2 linked regions of the Pelobacter seleniigenes DSM 18267 genome follow. The protein of the gene in region 1 interacts with the protein of each later gene in a pairwise test. Links are inferred from orthologs where the notes say so. Each region holds a gene or a part of one and is shown in the gene's direction. Other genes may lie near its edges.

Region 1 (6,016 bases):
GCAAGGGGCTGCTCGGGATCGTCGGCCGACCGCAGACCATTCCGCAGAAACAGGCGGCGGCGGCCATCGGCCAGACGCGGATCATCCGTGGCTACCGGGAGACCTTCCAGGATCACAATTACAATGTCGCCCAGGTGCTGCTGACCCGCGATGACCTGTCCAACCGGCGCCGTTACCTGAATGCGCGCAACACGGTCATGACCCTGCTCGAATACGGGGTGACCCCCATTGTCAACGAAAACGATACGGTGGTGGTTGAAGAGATCCGCTTCGGCGACAATGACAATCTTTCTGCGCTGGTCACCAATCTGGTTGAAGCCGACCTGCTGATTATCCTCTCTGATGTCGATGGCCTGTTTGACAAGGATCCGACCTCCCATCCCGATGCGGAGCTGATCCCCGTTGTTGAGCGGATTACTCCGGCCATTGAGGCGCTGGGTGGAAAGTCCCGGGGCGTGCTCGGCACCGGCGGCATGGGAACCAAGCTGAAAGCGGCCAAAAAGGCGGCTCTGAGCGGGGTTGGGACGTTGATCGTCAATGGCCGCAGCAAGCATATCCTGGCGCGGATCTTCGACGGTGAGGATGTCGGCACCTATGTTCTGCCCGCCCAGTCCAAGTTGACCGCCAAGAAGCACTGGATCGCTTTCTCCAAGAAGCCGCGCGGCAAGCTGCTTATCGATGAAGGTGGCCAGGCCGCGGTGGTCAAGCACGGGAAGAGCCTGTTGCCGTCCGGTATCTGCGGCGTCGACGGCGGTTTCGAACGGGGCGATGCGGTGCGGCTGTGTGATCGGGACGGTCATGAGTTTGCCCGGGGCGTGATCAGCTATTCGCTGACCGAAGTCCTCCAGATCATGGGCAAGCAGTGCGCGGAAATTGAAAAAATTCTTGGCTATAAATATCGGGACGAGGTTGTCTGCCGCGATGATCTGGTGCTGACCCAGGACGAGGAAGAGGAGGTCGATTGATGGGGGTGCGTGAAGATATGTTGACCTGCGCTGTTGCTGCGCAGCAGGCCTCGCGAGTCATGGCGAACCTGTCGACGGACGTCAAAAACCGGTTGTTGCTCAATATGGCCGCGGCTCTTGAAGCCGGCGCCGACGAGTTGCAGCAGCATAACCGGGAAGACCTGGAGCGGGCTCGCGCCAACGGCATGGCCGAGGCTATGCTCGATCGCCTGACCCTGACCCCGGCGCGGATCAAGGGGATGGCTGACGGGCTGCGGGAAGTGGCTGCGCTGCCCGACCCGGTCGGCGAAGTGACCGGTATGTGGTTGCGCCCCAACGGCATCAAGGTCGGCCGGCAGCGGATTCCGCTGGGGGTGATCGGGATTATTTACGAGTCGCGCCCCAATGTCACCGCCGATGCGGCAGGGCTGTGCCTGAAAAGCGGCAATGCGGTGATTCTGCGCGGCGGGTCCGAAGCGTTGCACTCCAATCGGGCCATCGGCAGCATCCTGCGGCGGGCCATGGCCGAGCTTGATCTGCCCACCGACGCCCTGCAGGTGGTGACCACCAGCGATCGGGCGGCGGTGACGGAGCTGCTCAAGCTGGAAGATCACATCGACCTGATCATCCCCCGTGGCGGGGAAGGGTTGATCCGGTTTGTCTCGGAAAATTCCCGGATTCCGGTGATCAAACATTACAAAGGCGTCTGCCACACCTATGTCGATGCGGCGGCTGATCTGCAGATGGCCGAAGCGATCTGCATGAACGCCAAGGTGCAGCGGCCCGGGGTCTGCAATGCCATGGAGACTCTGCTGATCCATCAGGATGTGGCGGCCGAATTTCTGCCGTCTGTGGCCGCGGCGCTGCACCAGGCTGGGGTTGAACTGCGCGGCTGCGCAGAGGCCCGCAAGCTGCTGCCGGATCTGCTCCCCGCGACTGAGGAAGACTGGGCCGCCGAGTATCTTGACCTGATCCTGGCGATTCGGATCGTCTCCGGTTACGAACAGGCCAGGGAGCATATTCAGACTTACGGATCATTGCACACCGAGGTGATCGTAACCAACGACTACCGGCTGTCGCAGCGGTTTATACGGGAAATCAATTCCAGCGTCGTGATGGTCAATGCCTCGTCACGCTTCTCCGACGGCAACCAGCTGGGGCTGGGGGCCGAGATCGGGATTTCCACCACCAAGCTGCATTCCTTCGGTCCCATGGGCCTGGAAGATCTGACCACCCGGAAGTTTGTCGTGTTTGGCGATGGACAGGTGCGGGACTGAATCCGCTCGTTGGTTTTTATCCGGAAACGGCTCCTTTTCGTTGTAGCGGCGTCAATCTGCAGGCTTACTTGTGCGGCGTAACACTGTACGCCTCCGCGTAAGCCCTTGATTTCCTAGCCACAACGGAAAACTGCGCGTTTCCAATCTGAAAACTTAACGAGTTGCCATTCGAAGTTTCCGGATGGCAACTCGTTGATCAGGGGCTGCGCTGAATTTGTCAGCCGAATTCTGTTATGATGGAGTTTCCATGCGCATCGGTTTGCTCGGTGGCACTTTCAACCCGGTTCATTGCGGCCACCTGCACATTGCCGAAGAGGTCCGAAAGTTCTGCCGGCTGGATGAGGTTTGGCTGATCCCGACCTGGCGCCCGCCGCATAAACAGCTGGCCGAGGATGTCTCCTTTGTGCACCGTTTGGCCATGGTCCAGGCGGCCCTGGCGGGGCGCGAGGATTTTCGAACCTGCGCCATCGAAGGAGAACGTGGGGGGAAAAGCTACTCGGTGGAGACGTTGCAGGAACTGACCCGGCGTTATCCAGAGGACGAATTTTTTTTCATCATGGGGCTCGATTCGTTTCAGGAGATTGGTCTCTGGAAAGATTATCCCCGCTTGTTTGAGTTCGCACATATCGTGGTCACGGCCCGGCCCGGCTACACCGGCACCCTGCAGGAATTGCTGCCGGTTGCTATCGCAGATCGCTTCTGCTATGATGCCGAATTCAAAAAACTCCGCTGTAATACGGGGTTTTCGGTCTTTGCCGTGACCCATACCTGCCGGGACATCTCTTCGACCGAGGTCCGTCGCCTGGTGGCGGAAGGCAGGGACGTTTCCGGCATGGTGCCGGCAACGGTCGCCCAGTACATCAAAGCCCACGGGCTTTATCTTCAATAGGAACGGATAACGCTTTGCAAGCAAAAGAAACAGCTCTTTCCGCCGTAACGTACGCCCTTGATAAAAAGGGTTTCGATCTCAAACTGTTCGATGTCAAGGATCTGTCTTCCCTGACAGATTTTCTTCTGTTGATCTCCGGGCGTTCCGACCGGCAGGTTCAGGCTATTGCCGAGCATATCAAGGGAGAGTTCAAACAGCATCATGAGGTGCTGCCGCTGGCTATCGAAGGGATGGACCAGGGCCGCTGGGTGCTGCTCGATTACGGCGAGGTCATGATTCATGTGTTTCAACAGCCGGTCCGCGAATTTTACGACCTTGAGGGCCTTTGGAGCGAAGCTCCCGAAGTTGAACTGGCCGATACCGGCTCTTAAGCCGGCGGATCCCTGGTCATGAAGCTACAGCTGATCTGTGTCGGCAAGCTGAGCGAAGCGTGGCAGCGCGCCGCCGCAGAGGATTATGAAGCTCGCCTGCAACGCTATTTTCCTTTTGAAGTGACCGAACTTAAAGAGGAAAAGGGGGGGCGTAAAAACGACCCGGCCGGTTTGGTCAGGCGGGAAGGGGAGCGGATTCTGGCCAAGGTGCCTGCCCAGTCGTACCTGATCGTTCTGGACGAGCGCGGTCGGCAGCACAGTTCGGAACAGCTGGCCGAACTGTTGAGCCGGGAGATGGTGCAGGGGGGACGCGACTGGACGCTGGTCATCGGCGGGCCTTATGGCCTCGACCCGGCGGTCAGGCAGCGGGCGGACGCGGTTCTGGCCCTGTCCAGCATGACCTTCACTCATCAGATGGCACGGATATTTTTACTCGAACAACTCTACAGAAGCTGCACAATCATCAGGAATGAACCTTATCATAATCGCTAATTTTCTAGTGTGAACGCCGGAGGTTGTTAAGACGTATGGACGCTGAAAAACTGGCAGAAATCAAAGCTCATTTACTGCAGATGCGGGACGAGGTGCTACAGGAATCCGAACGTGCCTATGCCGCTTCGCAGTCGTTGGGGAAAGACGGGGTTCCGGACATTGGAGATATGTCCTCAAACAGCTATAATCAGGAAGTATTGATGAACCTCAGCGCCACTCAGCGGGCGCGGGTCAGGGATATCGATGCCGCCCTGGAGCGGATGAAGAAGGGGGTCTATGGCCTCTGTGCCCGCTGTGAAGAGGAAATTTCCCCGCGCCGGATGGAAGTTCGACCGTTCTCGCGTTATTGTATTGATTGTAAAATCGAAGTTGAAAAATTCGGTGAATAATAACCTCTGTTGCCCCTGTACCGGGTCAGTCTGGAGATGACCATGATCCTCATCGCTCTGTTCATGCTTGTTTTTATCCTTTTTGCCTTGGCATTCCTCTATTTCTGGGGAATCAATCCCGGCGAAGTCACGGTCTTTCTGACCAGTGATCAGAGCTATACCCTGCCCACTGCGATCATGCTGATCTGTGTGCTGCTGCTCGGTTTGCTGATCGGCAACGGTGTCCATATCTTCAGCGCTTTTCTGATGTCATTCCGCAATTGGAAAGGCGGGCGCCAGCAGAAGAAATCCGAAGAGATCAGTGCTGTTTATCGCAACGGGGTCGGTCGCCTGTTATCCGGAGATATGAAAAAGGCCCGCAGCCTGTTGCAGAAAGTCATCGATCGGGATCCAAAACGGGTTGACGGCTATCTGGCCCTGGCCAGCGTCGCCCAGCAGGAAGGCAACCTGCAGGAAGCCATCGAGCTGCTGCAGAAGGCCCGCAAACTGGACCCCAAAGGCATCGAAGTCCTGTTCAAGCTGGCCGCCACCCTGGAAGAAGCGGGGCGTCGCGAGGAAGCGATGGGGATCTACAAGGAACTGCTGGCCGGCGATAATGACAATCGCAAGGCGATGCGGGCTCTGCGTGATATCCAAATGGATCTGGGGGGCTGGGACGATGCCCTGACGCTGCAGAAACGGATCCTCAAGGCATCTTCCTCCGGGCCGAAAGCCGACCAGGAGAAGCAGATGCTCTATCAGTTGCGCTATGAGGTGGCGCGCAAGCAGCTGGAAGCCGGCGAGGTCGAACAGGCGATCGAGGTCTGTCGGGACATTATCAAGCAGAACCCGAGTTTCACCCCGGCCCGGGTTACCCTGGGCGATGCCTATCGGCAATCCGGCCGCGATGTGGATGCCGCCAAGGTTTATCAGGATGGCTATAAAGCGCTCAAAAAGAGTGTTTTCCTGGCCCGCCTGGAAGATCATTATATCAATGCCGAAGACCCTGCGGCGCTGTTGGCCTTTTATCGCAGCCAGATGCAGGTGGACACTGAAGACCTGCTGCTGCGGCTCTATCTGGCCCGGCTCTGTCTGCGCCTGGAGATGGTCGATGAGGCGTTGGAGCACCTGACCGATCTGGAGTCGCAAGGGATCGATTTCACGAAATTGCACCTGCTACTTGCCGAAGCCCAGCGCCGGCGTAATAATGTTGAAGACGCCGTCAGTGAATATCAGAAAGCCCTGGGTATCGACATCCACCTGCGCCTGGGCTTTGTTTGTGAAGACTGTGGCGCAAAGTTCAACGAATGGTTCAGCCGCTGTCCGGAATGCAAAAGCTGGGATTCGTTGGTGTTACCGGAACGAAAACAGATTGAAGAAGCGCAGCCGGTTGATCGGCCCAAAATGATCCCGCACGGCGCTCGAGAGGAGTCATAATGTCGAAAGGTCCTGTTGCCCTGGTTATCCTTGATGGCTGGGGCCTGAGTGATAAATGTGATTATAACGCCGCCTGTCAGGCTGCGACGCCGGTCATGGACCGGCTCCGGCAGGAGTGGCCGACCAGCCGCCTGTCGGCTTCCGGCAGCAGTGTCGGGCTGCCGGACGGGCAGATGGGCAACTCCGAAGTCGGCCATATGAACATCGGGGCCGGGCGGATTATTTACCAGGATCTGAG
Region 2 (5,731 bases), on another replicon or contig:
CGGGACGGTTGGTGTTCACGCGGCGCAGATGGCGGCCGGCCTCGGCGCCAAGGTCTATCTGCTCGACAGCAACCTTGAGCGGTTGCGTTATCTTGATGAAATCATGCCCAAGAACTGTTTTGCGCTGATGTCCACCCCGGCCACAATTCGGCAGCTGGTGACCGAGGCCGACCTGGTGGTCGGTGCGGTTCTGGTGCATGGGGCCAAGGCTCCCAAGTTGGTGACCCGTGATATGCTGACCACCATGAAGCCCGGTTCTGTGCTGGTGGATGTGGCCATCGATCAGGGTGGCTGTTTCGAAACCTCGCGGCCGACGACCCACAGCGAACCGATTTACGTGATTGATGGGGTGGTCCACTATTGTGTTGCCAATATGCCGGGGGCGGTGCCCTTGACATCGACCATGGCATTGACCAACGCAACCTTGCCTTACGCCCTTAAACTGGCCGATCTCGGCTGGCGGGAAGCGGCGCAGGCAGATCCCGGGATCCTGGAAGGATTGAATATCGTGGCTGGACAGGTCTGTTATCCCGGGGTTGCCGAAGCTTTCGGCCTGGAATTAACCATGGCTGTCGACATTCTCCAGGCTTGCTGACCAAGCCATAGGCCTCGGCAGCAAAAGACCGGATAATCGGGGCATGAAAAAACCGCAGCCAAACATTACTTGCTGCGGTTTTTTCGTTGCTGAGCGGGGCGACCCCGTTAATTGAGTCTTCTTTTGCAACCGGGCTGATGCCAGCCTGTCGGTTCAGGCATGCTTTTCCCGCAGTACTTTCTTGTTGATTTTACCGACGCTAGTTTTGTCGATGGCCTCGACAAATTTGAACTTCAGCAGCACGATCTGTTTGGAGATCATCCCTTTTTCGATGAACCCGCGAATATGGGCGAGCAGTTCTTTCTCGCTGACCGCCATGTCTTCTTTGGTGACGATCAGGGCGAGGGGCTTTTCACCCCATTTGCTGTCAGGCAGGCCGATGACCGCAGCTTCGGCCACTGCCGGGTGTGAACAGAGCAGGTCTTCAACTTCCAGGGAAGAGATCCATTCGCCGCCGATTTTGATGACGTCTTTGATGCGGTCGGTAATTTTGACGTAATTGTTTTTATCTCTGTTCGCCACATCGCCGGTATGCAGATACCCACCCCGCCAAAGCGCTTCGGAGTTGCGCTGGTCCTTCAGATAGCCCTGGGTCAGCCAGGGCGCGCGCACCACAATTTCACCGACGCTGGTGCCGTCGGCCGGGATATCCTCCAGCTTTTCATCGACAATCCGCAGATCGACCAGGGGGAGAGGGCGGCCAGTCTTACAGCGGATCTCGGTCTCCTCATCCGGACTCAGGTCCGCTTCGGTGACATGGGCGATGGTCAGAATCGGGCAGGTCTCCGACATGCCGTACCCGGAATAGATGTCGATCCCGCGGGCCAGGGCGGTTTTACACATCTGCTTGGGCAGGGCTGCGCCACCGATCAGGACTTTCCAGCGGGACAAGTCGGTTTGGGCAAACAGGGGATGGTTTATCAGCAGGTGCAGAATAGTCGGCACACAGTGGGAAAAGGTGACCTCTTCTTTGGCAACCAGTTTCAACAGCATATCCGGAGTGTAGCGTCCCGGGTAGACCTGTTTGATTCCGAGGGTTGTGGCCATGTAAGGAAAACCCCAGGCATGAACATGGAACATCGGCGTAATGGGCATGTAGACATCGCGCTGATGGACCCGCCCCTGATCCAGCACACTGCCCAACGCGGCTATCGCACCGAGGCTGTGCAGAACCAGCTGGCGGTGGCTGAAATAGACGCCTTTGGGCATGCCGGTGGTGCCGGTGCTGTAGAAGGTCGTCGCCCGGGTGTTCTCATCGAAGTCGGGAAACTCGAAATGGTCGTCAGCCGCACTGAGCAGTTCCTCGTATTCACCGACAAAGGAGAGGGTGGTCTCGGGTTGTTGCTGCCCATCCTGCAACAAGACATAGCTCTTCACCGTATCAATCCGCCCCTTGATCTGCTCGAGCAGAGGCAGAAATTCTTCGTTGACGAGCAGATAATCGTCTTCGGCATGGTCGATGGTATACAGCACCTGTTCGGGAGACAGGCGGATGTTTACGGTATGCATCACCGCCCCGATCATGGGGATGGCGAAAAAACATTCCAGGTAGCGATGACTGTCCCAGTCCATGACCGCAACCGTATCCCCGGGCTGCACGCCCATTTCGGTGAGGGCATTGGCCAGTCTGCAGATCCGTTGGCGGAACTCGGCATAGGTCATGCGGAACTGGTCGCGGTAGACAATTTCCTGTAGCGGGTCGTCGACAATCGGGGACTGCAGAAGATTTTTGATCAACAGGGGATAGGCATAGGCCGAAGCTGTGCGCTGAATCAATTTTTCGGTCATGGGCTCACCTCTTTGTGAAAGAATGTCGTAGGGGCAAAGTATGAATTTGGCGAAAGCGAACTATACGATTATCGTCGAGCATGCGCAAGGATTGTTGCTTGTCGCGTCCTTATTATCCCGTTAAGATGGCCCTTCACCTGAACCGGAGGCACTACCGATGAAACTTCCTTCCCCCCTTATTGAGGGGACCTTGCTGCGTCGCTACAAGCGTTTTCTCACGGATGTCGAACTGGCTGACGGCAGTGTGGTGACCGCTCATACCCCGAATACCGGCAGCATGAAGCAGTGTGCCGTGCCGGGCTATCGGGTATTATTGTCCAAAGCGCAAAACCCGAAACGTAAGCTTCCCTATACCCTGGAGCTGATTCAAGTCGGGGAACATTGGGTGGATACCCATACCCAGCGGACCAATCGGGTGGTTGAAGAGGCTTTGCGGCAGGGCTGGATTGCCGGTCTCAGCGGCTATCGGGTGACGCCGGAATACAGCATCGGCGCGAGCCGGATCGATTTTCTGCTGGAAAACGATACGGAAAGGGTCCTGGTGGAGGTGAAGAATGTCACTCTTTGCTGCCGGAACAGCGTCGCCTGTTTTCCGGACGCCGTGACTCTGCGCGGGCAGAAGCATTTGCGCGAGCTGTTGGCGGCCCGGGGCAATGGTTTTCGGGCGGTGATCTTTTTCCTGGTGCAGCGCCAGGAAGCCGAGGCTTTTGCTCCTGCTGATGAGATCGATCCTGAGTATGGGCGGATCTTGCGCGAAGTAGTGGCCGGCGGGGTGGAAGTTCTGGCCTATAGAACCGAGGTGTCGCCCACGGCCAACCGGACCGGCTCAGCCTTGCCGGTCCTGCTGTGAAGCCGAGGGGTGCGCATGCGTAGCGTCGGCTTGATTACCGAATATAACCCCTTTCACAATGGCCATCTCTATCATTTGCGGCAAAGCCTTCATGTGGCAGATGCCGAGGTTGCGGTCGCGGTCATGAGTGGCCACTTTCTGCAGCGCGGCGCCGCCGCGCTGGCGGACAAATGGGTGCGCACCCGCATGGCGCTGGTCGCCGGAGTCGACCTGGTCATCGAATTGCCTTTGCCCTGGGCCTGCAGCAGCGCGCCGGATTTTGCGCGGGGGGCTGTTCAGTCCTTGACCCTGCTGGGCGGCATTGACAGTCTCTGTTTCGGCAGTGAGTCCGGGGAATTGGCGCCGCTGCGCCAATGTGCGGATTTGCTCCAGCAGCAGGATGCCCTGGTGACGGAGCGGACCGCCAGACTGTTGCGCGGCGGACAGAACTATCCGCAGGCACGGGCCATGGTGCTGGCCGAATTGACCGGGACGGAGGACGGTGCGGCTCTTCTGGCCGGTCCGAATAACATTCTCGGGATCGAATACCTGCGGGCCTTGAACCAGACGGGCAGCGCCATGAAACCCTTGACCATTGCCCGGCGTGGCGTGGGGTACCATGCCACGGATGTCTGCGGTGATATCGCCAGTGCCACCGGAATCCGTGCCCGACTGGCTGCTGCGGAGCCGGTCAGTCAGCTGGTGCCGGCTGCCGTTGCCGCCATTCTGGACGAGACCCTGGCTCGTGGGCAAACCTTTTCAGCGCAAGCCTGTTTCAGACTGTTGTTGGGGAAAATTTACAGTGCCGGAGAGCAGCTGAGTCGCTACTGGCTGGTTGACGACGGGATTGAAAACCGTTTGCAGGAGAGTGCCGATGCTGCCGCTGACCTGGAGGAGCTGATCCAGGGAAGCAAGTCGCGACAACTGACTCGGACGCGCATTCAACGCATGCTGGTTGCGATCCTGCTGGGGCTGGAAAAAGAGACTGCCCAGCAGCTGTTGGCGGCCGGGCCGCAGTATTTGCATCTGCTCGGTGTCAGCAGTCGGGGACGGCGATTCCTGGCCAGGACCAGGACCCGTCGGGACGTTCCCCTGGTGCAGAACTTCTCGCGGATCTTTGCCCAGCTCAAACGCCGCTATGATCAAGGCTCGGCCCGTTATGAGCTGGCCATGCGGCAGTTGCAGCTGGAACTGACCGCGACCCGCATCTATGGGCTGTTGCTGGAAAATCTGCATGCCGGGCGGAAGAGCCGGGATTTTTATGAGCCGATCATTGAATCAGTGGCCGGTCATAACAGCTGAATGAACTCTGCCGTTGCCGAGTCCCGGTTCCCGACCGGTTACGTTGGATGCGGCGGGTTTAGGAGGACAGGCGCTTGCGGATTTCATCGTATTCCGCTTGCGAGATCGCGCCCTCGGCCAGGCGTTGATTCAGCGTATCCAGGGCTGCGCTGTTGCTGCGACTGTGATAAGCCGGTCGCCGTAACAGGCGAAACAGTTGATAAATGATAAAGGCGATCAACAGCCAGAACAGTAATTGGGTGAATATTCCTCCTGGTCCGCTAAAACCGAACGGGCCGCAGGCCCAGCCAGAGTGGTGACCATAGAACATGATGAACTCTCCTCGCAAAAGGTTTGCCGGATAGCAAGCAGATGATAACGTCGGTGGCCTCTTTGTCCTGCCCGCTGACGTATGCAGTTTTTCCTTGTGACGCGTTAGCGGGCGATCCTTTTAACCGATCCCAAGGGTAGCACCGCTGGCCGGTCGTGCGGTGTAAAGAATTGTTAAGTCCGGCTGTGCGCCGTAAGGTTCAGCTCTTCTGCTCGATAATCAGATTGGGCAGTTCGTCGGTATCATCATCCTTGCGCGGAAAATGTTCCTGCAACAGCTCGCCGCAGCGGGCAATGGCCTGGCAGGTGGCAGCGCAGGCGGCCCCACTTTTCAGCCCGGTGACGATCATGGCAACGATCTCGTCCCAGGTATTCTGGGGGACTTTGGCATTGATGCCGCTGTCGGCCAAGACCTGCACCCGGCGCTCAAAGAGGGAAATCAGAATCAGAATTCCGGTCTTGTCGCGGGTCTCGTGAAGCCCCTGTTCCAGAAAACAGACCATGGCCTTTTCCTTGACTTCAATGGTGAATTCTTCGGGATGGATCAGCTTGCGTTTAAAGGCCGGCCAAGCCCTGATGACCAGAAAAAAAAGCGCAAAGGTAATCAAGAAGACCGGTAGGAACCACCAGATTGACTCACCGCCTACAGCCCAGCTGACGAACAGGCCACAGGCCAGCGACAGAGTGCCGCTGCCGATCAGTTCGGCCCGGGGATATTCATAGGAGCAATCGACCACCATGGGCACGATTTCACCACTGGTGGTCAGTTCAGCCGCTTTGACGGCCTCTTCGATGCGTTGTTGTTCTTCGGCGGTAAAAAAATCAGCTGCTGTTGCCATGCCTGCCTCGTTCCCTATTCCACTGTGGTTGCCGGTCTCTGATGTATTAAAAATGAGGTTCTTGAGCCC

What was found.
Region 2: the proteins of N909_RS0112265 (region 1) and sfsA interact in binary tests that used the Escherichia coli proteins (3 or more experiments, as listed by UniProt). The link is inferred for Pelobacter seleniigenes DSM 18267 from one-to-one orthologs.

What each region holds. Positions count from the first base shown.
Region 1 is NZ_JOMG01000002.1:2,071,783-2,077,798, forward strand. The notes cover bases 94-3,092. They hold N909_RS0112265 (glutamate-5-semialdehyde dehydrogenase), read left to right. Parts: upstream 94-964; coding sequence 965-2,221; downstream 2,222-3,092. Other genes in these bases: proB (glutamate 5-kinase), read left to right, coding at 94-965; nadD (nicotinate-nucleotide adenylyltransferase), read left to right, coding at 2,469-3,092. Outside these bases: more of proB, read left to right, coding at 1-93; more of nadD, read left to right, coding at 3,093-3,110; rsfS (ribosome silencing factor), read left to right, coding at 3,125-3,481; 23S rRNA (pseudouridine(1915)-N(3))-methyltransferase RlmH, read left to right, coding at 3,500-3,973; N909_RS0112285 (TraR/DksA family transcriptional regulator), read left to right, coding at 4,009-4,362; N909_RS0112290 (tetratricopeptide repeat protein), read left to right, coding at 4,405-5,778; gpmI (2,3-bisphosphoglycerate-independent phosphoglycerate mutase), read left to right, coding at 5,778-6,016. UniProt on the Escherichia coli protein: Catalyzes the NADPH-dependent reduction of L-glutamate 5-phosphate into L-glutamate 5-semialdehyde and phosphate. The product spontaneously undergoes cyclization to form 1-pyrroline-5-carboxylate.
Region 2 is NZ_JOMG01000004.1:53,634-59,364, forward strand. What follows is about bases 1,673-4,386. They hold sfsA (DNA/RNA nuclease SfsA), read left to right. Parts: upstream 1,673-2,540; coding sequence 2,541-3,233; downstream 3,234-4,386. Other genes in these bases: N909_RS0117190 (fatty acid--CoA ligase), read right to left, coding at 1,673-2,383; N909_RS0117200 (tRNA(Met) cytidine acetate ligase), read left to right, coding at 3,249-4,386. Also shown: ald (alanine dehydrogenase), read left to right, coding at 1-595; more of N909_RS0117190, read right to left, coding at 749-1,672; more of N909_RS0117200, read left to right, coding at 4,387-4,514; N909_RS0117205 (SHOCT domain-containing protein), read right to left, coding at 4,573-4,824; N909_RS0117210 (TPM domain-containing protein), read right to left, coding at 5,024-5,662. UniProt on the Escherichia coli protein: Binds to DNA non-specifically. Could be a regulatory factor involved in maltose metabolism.